DNA from 4 places in the Mesorhizobium sp. WSM3868 genome. Region 2 is predicted to be linked to each of the others. Evidence: riboswitches for the same ligand, from Rfam matches in the RefSeq annotation. Region 2 holds a riboswitch; each other region holds the start of a gene.

Region 1 (5,252 bases), on a different contig from region 2:
CCTGTCACTCGCCATCGAACGTGCCCTTGGCTATCCGGACTGGCTGTTCAACGCCATCGGTCATCCGGTAACCTGGATCGGCAGGCTGATATCCTTTCTCGATCGCAGGCTCAACCACGCCACCGATTCCGACGAATTGCGTCGCCGCCGCGGCGTCCAGGCGCTTCTGGTCATCCTGCTGGTGCCGGCGGCCATCGGCCTGACGCTGCATGTCCTGCTCTGGCTGATCTTTCCGTCCGGCCTGGTCATCGCGGCCATTCTCAGCTCCTCGCTTCTGTCGCAGAAGAGCCTCGCCGAGCATGTCGAGGATGTCGCCGATGCGCTGGAGACCGGTGGCCTGACGCTCGGCCGCATCGCCGTTTCGCGCATCGTCGGCCGCGATCCGGACAAGCTCGACAGGGCGGGCGTTGCCCGCGCCGCGATCGAAAGCCTGGCCGAGAATTTCTCCGATGGCATCGTCGCGCCCGCCATATGGACCGGTGTCGGTGGTTTGGCCGGGGGTGCTGCGTACAAGGCCGCCAACACTGCCGATTCGATGATCGGCCACCGCACGCCGAAATACCAGGCCTTCGGCCGGGCGGCCGCTCGCTTCGACGACCTGGTCAACCTGCCGGCATCGCGGCTCACCGGCCTGCTGATTGTGCTGGCGGCCTTCATCGTCAAGGGCGCCGACCCCCGCAACGCCTGGCAGGTCATGCGGCGTGACGCGAAGAAGCACCGTTCGCCCAATGCCGGCTGGCCGGAAGCCGCCATGGCCGGCGCGCTGGGGCTCGCCCTGGCCGGACCGCGCAGTTATGGCGGCGAGGTCGTCGAGGATGCCTTCATGGGCGAAGGCGGCCGGCGCGAGGCCGAAAGCACCGACATAAGGCAGGCGCTGGAACTCTATCGTGTCGCCGACGGGCTGCTGATCGGCCTGTTCGCGATTCTGTCGGCGACGGTGATCTACCTGACCATTTTGATCGGCGGCTAAGGCGCCTCAGAATTCAATCCCCTGCTGCGCCTTCACGCCGGCCGCAAAATGGTGCTTGGTCTGCCCCATCTCGGTGACGAGATCGGCCGCCTCGACCAGCAGCGGCTTGGCATTGCGGCCGGTGACGACGACATGCAAGCCCTCGCGACGCGCCTTCAGCGCCGCGACCACCTTTTCCAGCTCGAGATAGTCGTAGCGCAGAGCGATGTTGAGCTCGTCGAGGACCACGAGGCTGATTGACGGGTCGGCAATCAGCTCGAGCGCCCTCGCCCAGGCAGCCTCGGCGGCGGCAATGTCGCGCTTCAGGTCCTGCGTCTCCCAGGTGAAGCCCTCGCCCATCGCGTGCCAGACGACGCGATCGCCGAAAGCGGCGAAGGCATCCTTCTCGCCCGTGTGCCATTTGCCCTTGATGAATTGGATGACGCCGACGCGCTTGCCGTAGCCGAGCATCCTCAGCGCCAGGCCGAACGCAGCCGTGGTCTTGCCCTTGCCCGGCCCCGTGTTGACGATGAGCAGTCCCTTCTCGATCGTCTTGCCGGCCACCTCGGCATCCTGCACCGCCTTGCGCTTGGCCATCTTCGCGCGATGGCGCTCGGCATCCTTGTCGTCGATGATCGTGTCTTTGATCTCGCCCATGTCACTTCACCTTGAGCGGCAGCCCCGCCACCATAATCAGCACGCTGTCGGCGACAGCCGCGACCTGCTGGTTGAGCCGCCCTGCGGCGTCGCGGAACCGGCGCGCCAGCGCATTGTCCGGCACGATGCCGAGCCCGACTTCGTTGGAGACCACAAACCACGGTCCGCGCGGCTGCGAAAGCACATCCGTGAGCCGCCGGCACTCGGCCGCGATATCGTGGTCCGCCAGCATATGATTGCTCAGCCACAATGTCAGGCAATCGATCAGCACCGGCTGGTGATCGGGCAAAGCCCCGATCGCGCCGACCAAGTCGAGCGGCGCATCGACGGTGACCCAACTTTCGCCACGGCGCGAGCGATGCAGCGCGATGCGCTCGCGCATCTCCTCGTCATAGGCCTGCGCGGTTGCGATATAGGCCCAAGGCGACGGGCTTGCCGCCACCAGGCACTCGGCATGCGCGCTCTTGCCGGAGCGCGCACCGCCTAAGATGAAGGTCAGATGGCCCTCCGCGCGATCAGGCAAAGCTGTCGCGCAGGCTGGTCGATGTACCGGTGAAGCGCCCGCGCACCACACCGACGGCCGCACCGAGCACCAGCCAGAAGACCAGATCGGTGAGGGTCACCGCCACCACGAACTGATGGTGCAGCCCCTCGGGAATCGCCGTCTCGAAGCTGACGGGCTGCGGCGCGCCGACTACGTGCGGAGCGACGATCAGCACGACCGCCAGAATTGCCAAGGGCAGCGACTTGCGAAGGGCGATCAATCCAAGGCCGACCGCGGTTGCGGCCACCGTCGAAATCCACCAGATCTGGCGCGGCAGAAGTTCTGCCGCCGGCATGGCCGGCAGTTCCGGCGGCAGGCCGAGGCCGGGCGCGAGCGTGAAAACCGCAAAACCGGCAAGGCCCCAGAACGCGCCCTGGCGCCAGCTGCCGATGCCACCGGCGAATTCCGACACCGCGACCAGGATCAGCGCGAAGCCGATGCCGGTGACGATGTTGGCGACAACGTTGAAGGCGAAGCGCTCGAAGCCGTCGGCCGGAGCCCAGCCCTCGTCCTCGGTCGGAGCGGCCGCTTCCGTCGACGCAGGAACGGCGCTGCTCATCGCATTGCCCGCCGGTTCGGCCGAGCTCATGGCAGTGCTAGTTCCAGTGTTGGCGGCATGGTCGTGGTGATGACCGCCGCCCGCCTTTTCATAGACTTCCGCTTTGAGGATCAGCGGCACGGTCGCATAGGCCTGCATGCAGGCAAGCGCGATGCCCGCCACGAGCCCTGCGATCGCCGCGACGAACACGACGTTGCGAAACAGATTCATGATATCGGGGCCTTCGTCAGTGGCAGGGAAAAGCCATCGAGTGACGATAGTCGTGGGCAGCGTTGTGGACCGCATCGATGTGCGAGAAGCCGACAAAACCGACGACGAAAATGCCGAGCAGCGCGGCGAGAGCCAGCTGCATGATGCGCGACTGCGAGGAGACGGAGGCGCCGAGGGCGACGGAAGCGGTATTCATGTCTTGTCCTTTCGCCCTCCACCCGAGGGCATCGAAGTCAACTTTCCTGTCGCCGGCAGGTCTCCTGGCTCGCGGATTCGCACCCTTCCCCACCTTCCCGAGGACAAACCTCAGTGGTCTATGGAGAGGACTACCGCACACAGTTGCGGGGGCAGCCACGGCTTAGGGCAAAGACTCCACCCTCACCGCATTCCCTCTTGGCTCCAAAAACGGAACCGACGACGCCATCGACTATAGGCAGAATCGTCGCGACCGGCAAACCAAATTCCGTCACGCCGCAGCGTGATTGCGGCACCGGTTTCGGACTAAGATCCGGCGATCCGCTCGGCGACGAGCTGCTGCAATCGCCACAAATGGCGGTCGTGAATACCGCGCTGTTCGAGGTTCTTCACGGTGTTGTAGAGATAGTCGGCGCCTGAACCCCAGTGGCCGCACGAGGTCGCCAGCCTGTCGACCACCTCGTCTTCGTTGAGTGGGCCGGCATAGGTCGTGCCTTTGCGATTGATAACGAAGGCAAGCGCTCTCAACGGTCCCTTGTCGGTTGCGAGTTGCAGCAGGCGAGGTCGGTAGCTGGTCGGCTTCAGCGTCATCTCGCGGCGAAAAAGCCTGTCCAAGGCCTGCCGGCGGTCACCACCGTTCAGGCGGAAAGCAACGCCCTTGCATTGGCCGCCACGATCCAGCGCCATCATCAGGCCGGGGCTTTGCTTGGTGCCGCGCCAGCGCGTCATCTTCATGCAGAAGGAGCGATGCCAGCCGCGTGCCACGGCGACGCGCTCCTCGACATGCTCAATCTCGGGCTTCCAGATCAGCGAGCCGTAGCCGAACAGCCAGAGAGGCTCGGTTGCAGGTAGCTCGGCCTCGAATGCATCCAGCATGGCTTCATAGTCGCTGTCCACGAGATGCTCGGCATCCGGGTCGGGCCCCGGGTCATCGACCGCGCGAAAACAGCGGGCGACCAGTTCCACGGTCAGCGACATCGTTCTTGCAGGCATGCTTGCAATCCTGGGCAGCCGGCGGAACCGCAGGCGATTACGAAGTGACCTTAAGGGCAGCATCCGGAAGCGACAATGGCCGCGCAATTGACAACGGTCCTGCCCGGGTGTCGGCTGTCATCAGCCAAGGGGAGCCGCTCATGCAGCCAAATCCTAGGGAACACAGCCGCTACAATGGCCTCACCAGCCTCGAGCCGACATTGCCTGCAAGCGCCTATCGGGAAGCCGACGCTTACCGGCTCGATCTCGAAGCGATCTGGTATCGGAGCTGGCTCATGGTTTGCCGCGAAGCCGATCTCGCGGAACCTCTTGCCTTTCGAACCGCGCGTATCGGCTCGCAGGAGGTCGTCGTGCTGCGCGACGAGACCGGGAGCTTGCGCGCCTTCCACAACACCTGCCGGCATCGCGGCTCGCAGCTCTGCCAGGAAAGCGAAGGGCGGCTGAAGGCAAGGCTGCTCACCTGCCCCTACCACGCCTGGACCTATTCGCTGCGCGGCGATCTCGTCCGTATCCCATCGAAATCGCTGCCCGAAGGCTTCAACAAGGACAATTATCCGCTCTACCGGGTGGCGCTGTCAGTGTGGCGCGGCCTCGTCTTCATCAATCTCGCAGAGGATCCCGATGGCTCGGCGGAAGCCTCCTTCGACTCCGCCTCCCGCGATCTTTCGAATTGGCCGCTGGAGACGCTCGTCCCCGGGCACCGGCTCACCAAGGTGATGAACTGCAACTGGAAAATCTTCTGGGAGAACTTCAACGAATGCCTGCATTGCCCTGGCGTCCACAAGGACCTGTCGCGGCTGGTGCCGATCTATGGCCGCGGCCTGATGGCGAGGCATGACGATCCGGAATGGGCGCGCTATGCGGATAATGATGCGCCGGAGTTTTCCGGCGGCCTGCGCGCCGGCGCCGAGACCTGGTCGCGCGACGGACGCGTCCATGGACCGGTCTTTGCTGGGCTGACGCCGGCCGAGCGAGCCGCCGGCCAGACCTACGCTACCTCGCTGCCCTCGATGTTCGTCGTCGGCCATGTCGACTATGTCCGCACGATGCGTCTCGCCCCGCTCGGGCCCGAGCAAACGGAGCTCACCGCCGAATGGCTGTTCGCGCCCGATGCCCTGGCACAAACCGATATCGACAACATCGTC
Region 2 (5,252 bases):
CAGCGCGGCGCTCAAGCCCACCGACAGCGAAGCCCCAGCGACATAGACCAGCTCGTCCGCGGCCGATTCGAAGGCGAAGGCCGTATTGAGCTCGGGGCGGTCGCGAAAAATCTCGGTCCAGCGCGCCCTGACCAGCGCCGGGATGCTGGGCATTAAGGCGGCAAGCAGCGACGATAGGAACAAGGTCCACACCGGCCAGTGCTGGTTGGCCGCGACGATCAAGGTCGCGAAGGCAAGCGCCGAGACAAGTGTCGTCGGCACGGCAATCCGGCTCTGGCCGAGGCGGTCGACCAGCCGCGAGACCTGCGGCGACAGGAAGGCGTTGACCAAAGCGTATGTGGCCGAGACGGCGCCGGCCAGCCAGTACTCGCCATGCGTTTGCGACAGCATCGCCACAATGCCGATCGGCGCCATGGCGATCGGCAGCCGGGCGATGAAGGCTGCCGCGGCGAAGCTCTTCGTGCCAGGAGCCCGAAAGATTTCCGAATATGGGTTTCGCATGGTCCCGTTCCTCGACAAGGGAAGGCGCCGCAATTACATACGCAGCGTATGAATGTCAGATAGTTCATACGTCGCGTATGTCAATTAGCATACGACGCGTATGTGAATAAGGCCAGGAGCCATGCATAAGCCCCGCAAGGAGATGATCGCCGAGACGCGCGCCAAGCTGATCGCGGCCGCGCGCCATGCCTTCGGCACGATCGGCTATGCCGAGGCCTCGATGGACGATTTCACCGCTTCGGCGGGTCTGACGCGCGGCGCGCTCTATCATCATTTCGGCGACAAGAAGGGGCTGCTGCAGGCGGTGATCGCCGAGATTGACGCCGAGATGGCGGCGCGGGTGAACGAGGTGGCCTCGCGGGCGCCTACTCGCTGGCAGCATTTCGTCGACGAATGCACCACCTATATCGAGATGGCGCTTGAGCCGGAAATCCAGCGCATCATGTTCAGGGACGGCCCGGCCGTGCTCGGCGATCCGGCTCAGTGGCCCAACGCCAGCGCCTGCACGGCTTCAATGACCGATCACCTGTCAAAGCTGCAGGAGGAGGGCGTCGTCGTTCCCGATCTCGATCCCGAGACCGCAGCGCGGCTCATCAACGGCGCCAGTAGCCAGGCCTCGCAGCGCATCGCCAATGCCAAGGATCCGGAAGCGACGTCGAAGAAGGTTGTGGCGGCGTTCAAGCAGCTGCTGGAAGGCCTGAAAACCAAATAGCATCCGGTCGCGGCGTTCCGGGCAATCACTCGGGTCCGCGCTGCCTCAGACAATTGTCCCCCGCTCAAAATCCCTCCGACATTGACTTTGGCAGGAGCGAGCGCATCCTCTCCCGCCAATTCTCTGAGGCGGAGGGTCGGGGCCATGTGGGACTTCAGCATCGGCCGGTCGGTGTCCATCATGATGCGGACGTGGCCGTTCATCGTCTTTCGCATCATCGTCTATTTCGGCATCACGGTGGCCTACATAACAGCGACCGGCACCGGCGCCAGCGTCGGTTACGGCGTCGGCCACATCTCGACCGATCCGGACGGGCCGATGTCCTTTGCCTTGTGGGGTGGGGTGGTCGGCTTCGGCGTGGTCTCGATCGCCGTCTACTGGATCCGCGAATACATTCTCTATGTGCTCAAGGCAGGCCATATCGCCGTCATGGTCCATCTGATCGACGGGCAGGACGTTCCCGACGGCCAGGGCCAGATCGCCTATGCGCGCGAAGTGGTGACGAAGCGCTTCGCCGAGGCCAACATCCTTTTCGTCGTCGACCAGCTGGTGAAAGGCGCCATCCGCGCCATCACCGGGCTGATCGGCGGCATTGCTGCGTTCCTACCCATTCCAGGCTTGAGCGGTCTGGTGAGCTTCATCAACACCGTCATCCGCCTGTCGCTGACCTATGTCGACGAGATCATCCTCGGCTACAACATCCGCACCAATTCCAACTCGCCTTTCGAGACCGCCAGGCAAGGCGTCGTGCTCTATGCGCAGAACGGCAAGTTGATGGTCAAGAACGCCGTCTGGCTGGCGGTGATCATGTGGGGTGTTTCCTTCGTCATCTTCCTTTTGATGCTGGCGCCCGCCGCCGCGATCCTCTGGGCCATGCCGGGCCAGCTTGCCGGCTGGGCCTTCGTGTTGGCCATCGTCTTCGCCTGGGCCTTCAAGGCGGCTTTCATCGAGCCCTTCGCCATCGCTTCGCTGATGCAGGTCTACTTCGCCACCATCGAGGGCCAGGTCCCCAATCCGGAATGGGACCGGCGCCTGGCCGAAGCCTCGTCCAAGTTCAGGGAGCTGCGCGACAAGGCGCTCAGCCCCTTCGGCGGCTCGCGCTGGGATTCGCCAAGGACCGCTTGAGCAGCAGCCCCGGCCACGAAGGCCGCCTGATCACGGCTTCGCCCCTTCACGGGATCCAAGGCGAGCGATCGCCGATTTGAGCGGCGCCTCGCCGGCGCCGCAAAAGGTCTCGCTCATCACCAGCTCGGGCAGCGGCAGGCGCTTGCCCCAGCCATGCGCTTCGAGGTCGGGCCTCGGCGCGAATTCCGAGACGCGGCCGACGCAGAGATAGGCGATCGGCGTGACGTGCTCGGGGATCGACAGCAGTCGCTTCAGTGCTTCGGGCTCGATGATGCTCACCCAGCCGACCCCGACGCCTTCCGCCCGCGCCGCGAGCCAGAAATTCTGCACCGCGCAGACGGTGCTGTAGAGGTCCATCTCCGGATTGTGCCAGCGCCCGAGCGGCGAGTTCTTCGAGCGCTGGCGGTCGCAGGTGATGCACAGGTTGAGCGCGCTTTCGCAGATGCCCTCGAGCTTCAGCTTGCGGTAGAGCGCCCGCCGCTCCACCTCGATCGCCGGCAGTTCCTGTTCGCGCGCGGCCAAAAACAGGTCGCGCACCTGCCGCCGCCTTGTGGCGTCCCGGATGATGATGAAGTTCCAGGGCTGCATGTAGCCGACCGACGGCGCGTGGTGTGCCGCGGTGAGCAGCCGCGCCAAAACGCTGTCGTCGAGATCGTCGGCAAGGAAATGGCTGCGCACGTCGCGCCGGGTGAACATGGCTCGGTAGACGGCGTCGCGCGCCAATTGGTCAAAGTCATCGCCGCCGGCGGCGGCTGTTCGTGCCTGCATCGCTTGTCCCCTTGCGATAAGCAGTCCTCCGCCTGACCATGCGGATGACCATGTCTGCCGGGCCGGTCTTCTGGCTCGGGATCGACCCGCATCCGGCGCCTTCCCGTCTGGGACAGTGGCGTTTGCCGGCGCGGTCCCCCTCACAGCGTTGGGCACGCCACGGATTTCAACCGTGTTCCCGATTCTCCCGCGTTGCGGGCACCAGGCAGCGACGCGACCTTATCGCGAAGCCGAAGCCGGGCCAATGCCGCCAGCGACACGATTGGGCGCGATTTCCCCAATCATTCGGCGCTGAAACATGGCTATCCGTGCGACAGGTGCCTAGATTAGGCGCCATGACCACTCGTCTTTACACTCATCCGGTATTCCTGGAACACCTCACGCCGCCCGGCCACCCCGAGCGGCCCGACCGTTTGCGCGCCATCGAGCGCGTGCTCGACGACGAGGCTTTTTCGGCCCTCGACCGCGTCGAGGCGCCGGAAGGCGACGAGGCGACGATCCTTTACGCGCATCCGGAGGATTTCGTCGGCCGTGTCCGCGCTGCGATTCCTGAGACGGGGATCGTCTCGATCGATGCCGACACCAGCGCCAGCCCGAAAAGCTGGCAGGCGGCGGTGACGGCGATCGGCGCGGCCAACGCCGCAGTCGACGATGTGTTCGAGGGCCGTGCCGCCAATGTCTTCGTTGCCGCGCGTCCGCCCGGCCATCACGCCGAAAAAGCGACCGCGATGGGCTTTTGCCTGTTCAACACCGCGGCGATCGCCGCCCGTTATGCGCAGGAGAAGCATCTGGCCGAGCGCGTCGCCATCGTCGATTGGGATGTGCATCACGGCAACGGCACGCAGGACATTTTCTGGGACGATCCGTCGGTGCTCTATTGCTCGACCCACCAGATGCCGCTTTATCCGGGCACCGGTGCCAAGAGCGAGACCGGCGCCGGCAACATCGTCAACGCGCCGCTTGCGCCGAGCACCGGCAGCGACACGTTCCGCGACGCCTTCCTGTCGCGCGTGCTGCCGTCGATCGACACCTTCCAGCCGGATCTGATCATCATTTCCGCCGGTTTCGATGCGCACCATCGCGATCCGCTGGCCGCGATCAACCTGACCGAGGATGATTTCGACTGGGCGACCGGCCAGCTGATGGAGCGCGCCGGGCGCCACAGCGGCAACCGGCTCGTCAGCCTGCTGGAGGGCGGTTACGATCTGCAAGGATTGGCATTTTCGGTCGCCGCCCATGTCGGGCGGCTGATGAAGGGATGAATGATGGCTGATGAAGCTAACCAAGACGTCAAGGCGATGAGCTTCGAACAGGCGCTCGACGCGCTGGAGAAGATCGTCGATGATCTGGAGCGCGGCGACGTTCCGCTCGACCAGTCGATCAAGATCTACGAGCGCGGCGAGGCGCTGAAGGCTCATTGCGACCGCTTGCTCAAGGCCGCCGAGGACAAGGTCGAGAAGATCAGGCTCTCGCGCGACGGCAAGCCGGTTGGAACGGAGCCGCTCGACGCCGAGTGAGGTGTATTGATATTCAGGTGAGGCCGCCTGCAAACGCGGCTTTCTGCGGTTCCGGTGCTCAGGTGCTTCAAGTACGCTCTGGTCCGGTTCTCGGAACCCGCCATTTTCGGCTTGGTCTGACCTGAATCTCAACACACCTCGGTGCACAATGTCAGACCGGTTCGGGCAGAAAGCAGGTAAGGAGTTAAAGCATGTGCCGAAACATCAAGACCCTGTTCAACTTCGATCCGCCGGCGACCGACGACGAGGTCCATGACGCGGCGCTGCAGTTCGTGCGCAAGCTGAGCGGCGCGACCAAGCCGTCCAAGCGCAACGAGCATGCCTTCAACCACGCCGTCGAGGCGATCGCCGCCGCCGCGCGCGAGCTGCTTGACAGCCTCGAAACCACCCAGCATCCGCGCAACCGCGAGGAAGAGGCCGCCAAGGCGAAGGCCCGATCCGCGCTCCGCTTCGCCTGACGCCGGTCATGAGCTTCTTTCCGGGCAACGATCCCGAGGCCGGCGACGCCTTCGCCTGCGACCAGATCGAGTTGATGGTCATTCCCAACGCCAAGGACATTGGTGGCTTCGAGGTTCGCCGCGCCTTGCCGACGGCGAAACGCAGGCTGGTCGGTCCGTTCATCTTCTTCG
Region 3 (5,252 bases), on a different contig from region 2:
TACGCTCATTGTCGCGTTCGCGACGATGTCTGACATCGGACACAGCGCCGCCAGGGCGAGCCCATTGTTTAAACAAGGATTTCCCAGTTGGCACGACGGTTGCGGTCCTATGCGCAAAAGCACTGCGACGCCGCACCAACTGGGAAGAACTCATTCATGGTCACACTTTTCGAACATACGGGCGTCGCCGCAAAAATTGAGCCTTCTCGAGCAGACGAGAGCCATTGCGCTTTCATTCCTCAGGTCTTTCGGACATGACTGAATTCGATTTCCGCCCGACACTGAATGCGCCCGACGATGACCCCCATCTTTGGCTTGAAGATGTGGATGGTGAACGGGCACTTTCGTGGACCGCCAACCAGTCGGCGAAAACCTTGAAGGACTTCGCGGGAACGCAGTTCGAGCGCGACCGGGCGGCGCTTACGGCGATTTTCGATCGTCCCGGCCGGATTCCCCTGGTCACGCGCTGCGGTCCGTACCTCTACAATTTTTGGCAAGATGCTGGCAATCCGCGAGGACTGTGGCGCCGAACCACCCTTGCCCTCTACGTGAACGCGGACGCCCAATGGGAGCTACTGCTCGATCTGGATGCGCTCGCGGCTAGCGACGGAGAGGACTGGGTCTGGAGTGGTGCGTTGATCGAGCCGGAGAGACGGGAAAGAGCCGTTCTGCGCCTGTCGCGCGGCGGCAGCGATGCGGTCGTGCATCGCGAATTCGACCTGAGCTCTCTCAGCTTTGTCGCCGACGGTTTCAATCTGCCAGAGGCCAAGGGCGACATTGATTGGCTCGACCCCAACACTCTTGTGCTATGCAGTGCGCTTGGCGATGGCATGGCAACGCGCTGCGGCTACCCACGCACCGTGCGACTGTGGAAGCGTGGCGCGGATCCGCTCACCGCGCCGGTAATCTTCGAGACCGGTTCCGAAACCCTCGGTGTGAATGGCCATCTGGACCGTACCGCCGAGGGCGAGCGCTTGTGGTTCATTGAGCAATTGGGCTGGCTCGCGAAGAAAGTCCACATTGGTGATAGAAGCGGGCCGAAGACAGAGATCGATCTTCCGAAGGACGCCAGGTGGGCTAACTTCGGCGATTGGCTGGCGGTAAAGCCGCGCAAACCATGGACGGTCGCCGGGACGACCTATAGCGCCGACGCACTAATCGGCATTTCGCTTTCCTCTTTCCTTGCTGGAGAGCGTCATTTTAGTACCCTGTTTGAACCAGCCGAGAGGCGCTGTCTGCAGTCATTCTTCTGGAATGACGGGAAGCTCATTATCCACTACCTGGCGAACCTCGCTCCGAGATTCGAGGTGTTCACCCCAGGCCCGCAGGAATGGACACGCCGAGCCCTGGACGCCTTGCCGTCGCAAGGGACTGTTCACCTCTGGTCACTCGATGCGGCAGATCACGAGACCAATGGGGAGGTCCTGGTTTGCGTTCAGGATCCGATCACGCCGCCGCAGCTTTTGCTGTTCGATCTCAAGGCCGCGCCGCCTCTCAGCGCTTCAGCAATTCTGAAGCGCAGCCCGGAGAATTTCGACGCATCCGCACTGGTGATCACACGCCACGAGGCAGTCTCGATCGATGGTGAGATGATCCCCTATACGCAGGTCGGTCCACCAAACGGGAACGGAGATGCCCCAGTTCACCTTACCGCCTATGGCGGGTTCGGCATATCGCTCCTGCCCTCCTACAACTCCACCCTCGGCAAGCTGTGGCTCGAGCGCGGCGGCACGTGTGTGGTGGCCAACATCCGCGGCGGCGGCGAGTTCGGCACCTGCTGGCACGAAGCCGGGCGCAGGGAGGGCAAGCGTCTCGCCCATGACGATTTCGCCGCCGTTGCCGCCGATCTCGTGCGAAGGGGCATCACGCTGCCGAGGCGGATTGCCGCCCAGGGCGGCTCAAATGGCGGCCTGCTGATCGCCAACATGCTTACCCGCTATCCTGAGCGTTTCGGCGCGCTGTTCTGCACGGTTCCGCTTGTCGACATGCGCCGCTACACCAAGCTTCTGGCAGGCGCGAGTTGGATCGACGAATATGGCGATCCCGACAAGGCTGACGATTGGGCTTTCCTGAGTGAAATCTCGGCCTATCACGCCGCGTCGTCGGGACAGCCCTATCCGCCTATCCTGCTCGCCACCATGAGACGCGACGACCGCGTCCACCCGGGCCATGCGCGCAAGATGGCGGCAAAGCTGCAGGCCCTTGGCTATCCCGCTTACTTCTACGAGCCCAGCGCGGGCGGGCACGGCTACGGCAAGGACAATCGGGAGCGAGCCGCATTCATCAGCCTCGGTATCGGTTTTCTTCGCAGCGCGATCGGGTGGCATGCCGATGGCTTTCATAAAGGACCCGGAGCTCGACAAGGGCGAACTTCCGATGAGTGAGTACAGGTCGAGGACTGGGACAAGGTACAAACCGTGCGAGTACAGTTTGCACAATGCGCGCTAGCGCCTTGTCGATCTCAATCAATCGACGGAGCACTTCACACCACAGACTACAATTCTGAAGAGCAAGGAAAAATATCATGGCAACAAAGCGAATGAACGTGTCGCGGGGAGTAGCAGCGGCCGTCGTCCTGGTGCTGCTGGCACAGCAGGCTGTCGCGTTTCCAAAATCCCCCTGCGCGTCTTCCCCCTCCACCTCCCCCTTATTGCTCGCGCCCGTCTACGACACCGATCTGCGAGCCAAGCTTTGGGCAGTTCCGCCTGCCCGGCTCGGGGGCATATTCGGACGAAAGACCGACCAGCGCAAGGCGCTTTTCGCATAATCACATAAACATCTCGTTATATGGTATTGACAAGCAGCGAAGCTGCTGTGATTGTGCGCATGTCATGGTTCTCCGCGCGGCACTGCCGTAGCGGAGCTAAGAGGGAAGCCGTGCGATGCCGGCGCTGCCCCCGCAACTGTTAGCGGCGAGCCAAGCCCATTGATGTCACTGAGGCGAACGGCCTCGGGAAGACGGGCACAGGCTTTGACCCGCGAGCCAGGAGACCTGCCACGACGAACAACGTCCACGGGCGGGGTGTCCGGTGGTCGCGGTAGCTCGGCTTCGTGCCGCCTAACCCGCGTTCCTTGTCCCCCGCCCCAACCATCGGGGTATGGCATGACTGTCTCTCAACGAATTGCTGTAGCAACGCTCGGCGTGCCGCGTATCGGTCGACGGCGGGAACTGAAATTCGCGCTTGAAAACTACTGGTCCGGAAATTCTCCCGCTGCCGACCTGCTCGCGACGGCGAAGACGCTGCGTGCCGCTAGCTGGAGGGAGCAGCACGATCGCGGCGTGTCGAAAATCCCGTCAACCGATTTCTCACTTTATGACCATGTGCTCGACACAGTCGCCATGGTCGGCGCCGTGCCGGCACGATACGCCTGGACTGGCGGCGAGGTCCCACTCGATATCTATTTCGCCATGGCGCGCGGCAACCAAGGTCAGGCCGCGGATCGTGGACATGCCGGTGACGAGCATGCGGCCAGTCGGCATGGCCTTGCCGCGATGGAAATGACCAAATGGTTCGACACCAACTATCATTACATAGTGCCGGAACTCACGGACGATCAGAGCTTTTCCCTCTCGTCGGCGAAACCGGTCGATCATTTCCTCGAGGCCAAGGCGCTCGGCATCCACACTCGCCCGGTCCTGCTTGGACCGGTTACCTTTCTCAAGTTGGCGAAGTCATCTGAGAAAGGTTTCAACCCTATCGCGCTCCTGCCACGGCTGCTGCCTGTCTACGAGGTGCTCCTGCAGAGGCTAAAGCTCGCGGGAGCCGATTGGGTGCAGATCGATGAGCCGGCGCTCGTGCTCGATCTGATTCCCAACGAACGGGATGCGCTCCAATTCGCCTACTCCCGGCTGTCGAAAGCAGCACCCGAGTTGAAGATCATGGTCGCTACCTATTTCGGATCGCTGGGAGACAATCTCGAGACCGCAATTTCTCTGCCCGTGGCGGGACTGCACGTGGATCTCGTGCGCGCTCCAGAGCAGTTGGACGCCATCGGCCGGCTCGCGCGGAAGGAACTTGTGCTCTCGCTCGGGCTGATCGACGGCCGCAACGTCTGGCGCGCGAACCTGCCTGCCGTACTTGACCGTATCAAGTCGATCGTCGCCGATTGGCCGCTGGAGCGGGTGGAGATTGCCCCGTCCTGCTCGATGCTGCATGTGCCGATCGACCTGGACATGGAGACGGCACTCGATGCGGATGTAAGGTCGTGGCTCGCCTTCGCAACGCAAAAGACCGACGAGCTGGTCGTGCTCGCCCGTGCCCTGGCCGAAGGCCGGGACGCAGTTGCCGCCGAACTGGAGGCGTCGGCTGAGGCTGCCGCCGTTCGCGCGACATCCGCGAAGGTGCATGATCCGCTGGTCGAAGGCCGGATCGCCAGCATCAAGGTCGGCATGACGCGTCGGAAGAGCGCATTTCCCGTCCGCTCCAAGCTTCAGGCCGACGCATTTGGTTTGCCCTCCTCCCCACCACGACGATCGGCTCCTTCCCGCAAACAGCCGAGATTCGCAAGGCGCGGGCAGCTCATGCCAAAGGCCAGCTGAGTTACATCGACTATGAAGCGTTCCTGAAGAAAGAGATAAGAGCCGCCGTTCGCTGGCAAGAAGAGATTGGACTCGACGTGCTGGTCCACGGCGAATTCGAGCGCAACGATATGGTGCAATATTTCGCCGAGCAGCTCTGCGGCTTCGCCTTCACGCAACACGGGTGGGTGCAGAGCTATGGCTCGCGCTTTGTGCGACCCCCGATCATCATTGGAGATGTGTCGCGACAAAATCCGATGACACTGAATTGGTGGCGATATGCCCAGTCGCTAACGCTGAAGCCGGTGAAGGGCATGCTTACCGGCCCGGTGACGATCCTCAACTGGTCCTTCGTCCGAGACGACCTTTCGCGCTCAGCCGTCTGCCGCCAGGTCGCGCTCGCCATTCGCGATGAAGTGAGCGACCTTGAAAAGGCCGGCGCCAAGATGATCCAGATCGACGAGGCCGCACTGCGCGAGGGCTTGCCGCTGCGCGCGGCCGACTGGGAGGCCTATCTCGACTGGGCTGTCGAATGCTTCCGGCTGGCTTCGACGGCCGTCGGCGATGCGACCCAGATCCACACCCATATGTGCTACTCCGAGTTCGGCGACATCGTGGACGCGATTGCCGCAATGGATGCCGATGTGATCTCCATTGAAACCTCGCGCTCGCAGATGGAACTGCTTGATACGCTTCGAACCTTCAAGTATCCGAACGACATCGGACCTGGCGT
Region 4 (5,252 bases), on a different contig from region 2:
CTCAACCGTGTCGCGTGCACCTTCGGGAAGCGCTGCCGAAAAGGCGAGATATTCCTGTAAGGTGAGACCAAGTCCACCCACCTCCAACACATCCAGCAATCTGCGCGGCGATTGCGGAATCCTGTCAACCGTATAGCCCTGTTCCTTCAGGTCATGCAGCATGGCGAGCACGCTCGACGGCACATCCAGGCCGACAGCATAGCCGGTGCGTCCGGGCGCGCTTGGATAATCCGGAATCAGGATCGCCAGCTTGCGTTCCGCCCGCTGCGTCCGTTGAAGGCGGAGGAAGGCGGCGATGCGGGCGGCGACCTGCGCGACGCGATCCGCCTCGGGACGGTTGGTGAAGGCGCGGAAGGCCAGCGCCGGATCGGTGTCAATCTCGCCCTTGAAGGAGATCGCGCCGGCGAGGATACGGCCATCGAGCTCGGGCAGCACGACATGCATGGCAAGGTCGGCGGGCGCCAGGCCGCGCTGGTTTTTCTCCCAGACTTCGCGCCGCGTCGTGGCGACGATGACCTGGAACACGGGCACGCCGGCGCGGTCGAAGAGCGTTTCGGCACCCGGCTCGGCACCGGAGGCGAAGGCGGTTGCAGTGACGATGGCGGACGGGTTCAGCGAGGCGATGGCGGTTTCGACGAAAGCCAGCGATACCGGGTCCTTGAGGCTCGAAACGAAGATCGGCATTGGCGTCATGCCCTGCGAGCGAAAGGCATCTGCGAGTGCATCGATTGGGGCGACGTCGGCGGCGAGCAGCATCGAACGGTAGAAGAGGATGGGGATGACGGGGGCACCGACGCTGTCGATGTTGAGGTCCGTCACACCCCCCTCTGTCCGGCAGGACAGAGGGGGGTGTGACGGATCGCCGACGTTCAAGAAGACTGATTTCGCGACAACTCCGATTCCTGGTTGATAGTACCCCGCCTTCGGCACGCTCACCGGCTCGGCCACGGCCGTATCCGACCCGGCGAGCCTTGCCAGTCTTTGCACCAGCGCGCTCATGTTCGCCGGGCCGCCTTCGCGGAAATAGCCGAGCAGGGCGTCGAGTTCGGCGCGCGGCAGGGTCGAGCCTTCGATCAGCCGCAGATCCTCGTCGTGGCTTTCGCCCGGCAGCAGCGCCAGTTTGATATTTCGCTCGCGCGCAACCGCTGCGAGCTGGTCGCAGCCGTAGCGCCACCAGTCGTAGCCGCCGAGAATGCGGACCAGGACGACCCTGGCATGGCGCGCGACGCTGTCGATCCAGAGATCCACCGACATCGGGTGGCGGAGATCGCGAAGTGCTGCCAGCCGCATCGACGGCAGCCGCGCGGCGTCGGCCTTCCACGCAGCGGCGAGGCCGGCGAGATCGCTGTCGGTGAAGGACAGTGCCACGACATCCGCAGGCGTCTGCCTGAGGTCGATCGGCTCGGCGAGATCGTCGAGCGAGGCGGATGTCGTGGTGAGGATGTGCATCGCGGTTCGGTCTTGCCTCAGCCGGCGAGGATACGCTCGATCGCCCGGCGGTTCAGCCCTTTGAGGCCGATGACGACGAGCCGCGATCGGCGGTCGTCGTTCGACGTCCAGGCGCGGTCGTAATAGTGGTTGACGCGCGGGCCGACGGCCTGGAGCAGCAGCCGCATCGGCTTGCCACCCACCTCGACAAAGCCTTTGACGCGCAGAACGTTTTCCTGCTCGGCGGCGAGAGCGACGCGCTTTGCCAGCTCATCCGGACTGGCGATGGACGGGATATCGAGGACGAAGGAGTCGAAATCGTCATGCTCATGGTCGAGCTCGTCATCGTGATGGGTCTTGCGGTTCTCGATGTCGTCTTCGACGGCGAGGCCAAGACCGAGCAGCACCGACGGGTCGACCTTGCCCTGTGCGGTCGGTACGACCTTGACGGCGCGCGCCACGTGCTCGCCGATGACGGCGTTGGCGCGCTCCGAGCCGGCCGCGTCCATCAGATCGCTCTTCGACAGGATGATCAGGTCGGCGCAAGCGATCTGGTCCTCGAACACCTCTTCGACCGGATCATCGTGGTCGAGGGAATCGTCGGCGGCGCGCTGCGCCTGCAGGGCGTCCATATCGGCGGCGACGCGGCCGTCGGCCAGCGCCGGACCGTCGACCACGGCGATGACGCCATCGACCGTCACGCGGCTCTTCACCGTCGGCCACTGGAAGGCCTGGACGAGCGGCTTCGGCAAAGCGAGGCCGGAGGTTTCGATCAGGATGTGGTCGACCTTCGGCGTGCGCGACAGGATCTGGTCGAGCGCCGGCACGAAATCGTCGGCGACGGTGCAGCAGATGCAGCCATTGGCGAGCTCGACGATGTTTTCCTCTGGGCAGGTGTCGATGCCGCAGCCTTTCAGGATCTCGCCGTCGATGCCGACATCGCCGAATTCGTTGACGATGATCGCCAGCCGCTTGCCCTTGGCGTTTTCGAGCAGGTTGCGGATCAGCGTGGTCTTGCCGGCGCCGAGAAAGCCGGTGACGACAGTGCAGGGAACACGGGAGAGGGATGCGGTCATGTCAGTCCTTCAGCAGGTCGAGGGGAGGGATGCGGGCAACCAGGCCGCGCTTGAGGGAATCGGGCCGGCCTCGCCAGGGGATGAGGCCGTCGGTCGAGGTGGCAAAGAGCTTTGCGCCGGTGACGAGGTCGGCGCCGCTGGTCGTTTCCAGGTCACCGAAGACATAGCTCCAGCAGCCGTCGCGCAGCAGCGCCGCGCTCAGGCGGCGTTTGCAATTGCCGAGACACTCGACGGTGCGGATGCGGATTTTCTCGTCCGGCGCGGCGCGGCGCGCGTCTTCGGCAAGGAGGGCGCCGGCGCGCGGATGCGCGTCCGAACCGGTCTCATCGCGGCAGGAGGAGCAGACGATGACGGTCACTTCCGATAGCGCGTCGCGGGGTTCGGACGAAATGTCCGCGGTATTAGCCGGAAAACTGACGTTGCGATCCAAAACCAGGCTCCTTGCCCGGAAAACCCGCCGAGCGATCGGATTCTCATGTCTCAGACGGCAGGTCTCCTGGCTCGCGGGTCGTCGCCTTGCGCCGCCTTCCCGGGAAACATCCCAGTGGTTTTCGGCTGAGGCTCGTCGCTCACAGTTGCGGGGACAGCCGCGGATTTGGGTTTTCCCGCACCGCATTCCCTCTTGGCTCCTCCCCTTGCCGGGAGGAGACCGTCTGCGGCGGATTTAGGCTTAGAGGTGCTGGCATGTCAACGCGCGGCTACGACACCGAAATGTCGGCCAACGCCGGCCCAAGGTCGCCGGCCGGCGTCACCTCGATGGTTTCCAAGCCGAGCCATGCCTGCATCTGTTTCAACTCATCGAAGAGCTGTGCGGCCGTTTCGGCGGGAGCGCCGGCTTCGGCAAAAGCCGCATGGACGCGCAGCACGCCGGCCGGGCGGTCAGCTCTCAGATCGACCCGGGCAACGATGCGGTCGCCGAGCAGGAAAGGCAGCACGTAGTAGCCGTACTGGCGCTTCTCGGCCGGCGTGTAGATCTCGATGCGGTAGCGGAAGCCGAAGAGTTTTTCCGTCCGGGTGCGTTCGAAAACCACCGGATCGAAGGGCGCGAGCAGGGCGCGGGCCTCGATGCGGCGCGGAAAGCGGGCGTCCTTGTGGAGATAGGCGGGCTTGTCCCAGCCTTCGACCTTCATCGGCACCAGTTCGCCCACCTCGACCAGTTCCTCGATCCTGGCCTTCGTATCGCCCGGCGCCAGGCGGAAATAGTCGCGCAGGTCGCCATAGGTGGCGATGCCGTGGGCGCGCGCGGAAATGCGCAGCAATTCGCGATGCGCGTCCTCGACCGAGGGCACCGGCAGGTCGAGCACGGCCTGCGGCAGAACCCGCTCGGGCAGGTCGTAATAGCGCTCGAATCCGCGCCGGTAGGCGGTGGTGATGCGCCCGGCCCAGAACAGCCATTCGAAAGCGTGCTTGGCCTCGCTCCAGCCCCACCAGCCGCCATTGCCCTTGTGGCCTTCGATGTCGGAGGCGGCGATCGGCCCGCGTTGCGCGACTTGGCCGTAGATCTCCTCGATCATCGCCTTGCGCTCGCGGCCCCATTTGGCGAGGCCGAGATACATTTCCTCGCCTTGCTCGGCGCGCTGCATGCGCCAGCGCATCAACGGATAGGTCTCGACGGGCAGGAAGGAAGCCTCATGGGCCCAGTATTCGAAGACGGTTCGCTTGCGGGTGACGGCCGCGTTGTCGAGCAGCGCAAGCGGGTAGGGGCCGAGGCGCGAATAGAGCGGCATATAGTGGGCGCGCACCACGGCGCTGACGGAATCGATCTGCAGCAGGCCAGTTCGGGAAAGCACGCGGGCGAGATGGCGACGATCGGGCGTGCCGGCAGGCCGCGCATCGGTAAAACCCTGCGCACCGAGCGCAATGCGCCTTGCTGCGGCGAGCGAGATCTTTTCCTTCATCCAGCTACCGATCCTTTGCCGGGGTTTCCAGTCGGTGATTCCGGCCATGCTAGCAGGCAAATGGCGGGAGATATGTCAGGATAGAAAAGTGGAGTAAAACATGAAGGAAATCAAACAGGAGCGGATCGGACCAGTTTCTTCCGATATGGCGTCCAGCGCCGGATTTTGAACAAGGTTTGACTTGCGTCGCCGAAACCGCTGCGCTAACCCTCGCCGCGTCGCAGCATAGGCCACCTAAAACGGTTCAGCGGGTTAAACTGTCACGCTTCCGCCTTAGAGTCCGTTGCTGTAATCAGAGTGAACTGGCCGCCGAAGGAAAGTCGCCGCATGAGCGCACTCCTAAGTTCGTATCTGCCCATCGTGCTCTTCATCGCAGTGGCGATGGTCGTCGGCCTGGCGCTGATCGTTGCGCCGTTCCTGGTTGCCTACCGCAATCCCGATCCGGAAAAGCTTTCCGCCTATGAATGCGGGTTCAACTCGTTCGACGACGCCCGCATGAAGTTCGACATCCGCTTCTATCTGGTGTCTATCCTGTTCATCATCTTCGATCTCGAGGTCGCCTTCCTGTTCCCGTGGGCGGTGTCCTTCTCCAAGCTCGGCATGCTCGGCTTCTGGTCGATGATGGTGTTCCTGGCGGTGCTGACCATCGGCTTTGCCTATGAATGGAAAAAAGGAGCGCTAGAATGGGATTGAACGACAGTTCAGGCACCCTCGTCGCGCCGAAGCCCAAGGGCATCATCGATCCCAACACCGGCAGGCCGGTGGGGGAGGACGATCCCTTCTTCCTCGAGATCAATAATGAGCTGGCCGACAAGGGCTTCCTTGTCACCTCGACCGAGGCGCTGATCAC

Evidence for each region. Region 2 has a riboswitch for cobalamin ahead of bluB (5,6-dimethylbenzimidazole synthase). Riboswitches for the same ligand answer to the same signal wherever they lie in the genome.
Region 1: another riboswitch for cobalamin. It lies ahead of CK221_RS16850 (CbtB domain-containing protein); the one in region 2 lies ahead of bluB (5,6-dimethylbenzimidazole synthase).
Region 3: another riboswitch for cobalamin. It lies ahead of metE (5-methyltetrahydropteroyltriglutamate--homocysteine S-methyltransferase); the one in region 2 lies ahead of bluB (5,6-dimethylbenzimidazole synthase).
Region 4: another riboswitch for cobalamin. It lies ahead of CK221_RS25860 (DUF1636 family protein); the one in region 2 lies ahead of bluB (5,6-dimethylbenzimidazole synthase).

What each region holds. Positions count from the first base shown of each region.
Region 1 covers NZ_NSGB01000009.1:186,822-192,073, forward strand. Annotated here, with positions in the region: gene cbiB (adenosylcobinamide-phosphate synthase CbiB) at 1-970, shown strand, start outside; gene cobO (cob(I)yrinic acid a,c-diamide adenosyltransferase) at 977-1,606, opposite strand; gene cobU (bifunctional adenosylcobinamide kinase/adenosylcobinamide-phosphate guanylyltransferase) at 1,608-2,129, opposite strand; gene CK221_RS16845 (CbtA family protein) at 2,122-2,919, opposite strand; gene CK221_RS16850 (CbtB domain-containing protein) at 2,936-3,115, opposite strand; cobalamin riboswitch at 3,152-3,350, opposite strand; gene CK221_RS16855 (gamma-glutamylcyclotransferase) at 3,421-4,107, opposite strand; gene CK221_RS16860 (aromatic ring-hydroxylating dioxygenase subunit alpha) at 4,248-5,252, shown strand, end outside.
Region 2 covers NZ_NSGB01000006.1:307,964-313,215, reverse strand. Annotated here, with positions in the region: gene CK221_RS13025 (MFS transporter) at 1-501, opposite strand, end outside; gene CK221_RS13020 (TetR/AcrR family transcriptional regulator) at 623-1,213, shown strand; gene CK221_RS13015 (hypothetical protein) at 1,358-2,338, shown strand; gene bluB (5,6-dimethylbenzimidazole synthase) at 2,369-3,106, opposite strand; cobalamin riboswitch at 3,149-3,327, opposite strand; gene CK221_RS13005 (histone deacetylase family protein) at 3,442-4,368, shown strand; gene CK221_RS13000 (exodeoxyribonuclease VII small subunit) at 4,372-4,623, shown strand; gene CK221_RS12995 (DUF2277 domain-containing protein) at 4,815-5,081, shown strand; gene CK221_RS12990 (pirin family protein) at 5,090-5,252, shown strand, end outside.
Region 3 covers NZ_NSGB01000001.1:660,645-665,896, forward strand. Annotated here, with positions in the region: gene CK221_RS02980 (prolyl oligopeptidase family serine peptidase) at 255-2,384, shown strand; cobalamin riboswitch at 2,816-3,015, shown strand; partial or broken gene metE (5-methyltetrahydropteroyltriglutamate--homocysteine S-methyltransferase) at 3,104-5,252, shown strand, end outside.
Region 4 covers NZ_NSGB01000021.1:51,127-56,378, reverse strand. Annotated here, with positions in the region: gene cobN (cobaltochelatase subunit CobN) at 1-1,449, opposite strand, end outside; gene cobW (cobalamin biosynthesis protein CobW) at 1,467-2,504, opposite strand; gene CK221_RS25860 (DUF1636 family protein) at 2,506-2,934, opposite strand; cobalamin riboswitch at 2,973-3,173, opposite strand; gene CK221_RS25855 (winged helix-turn-helix domain-containing protein) at 3,203-4,402, opposite strand; gene CK221_RS25850 (NADH-quinone oxidoreductase subunit A) at 4,730-5,095, shown strand; gene CK221_RS25845 (NADH-quinone oxidoreductase subunit B) at 5,086-5,252, shown strand, end outside.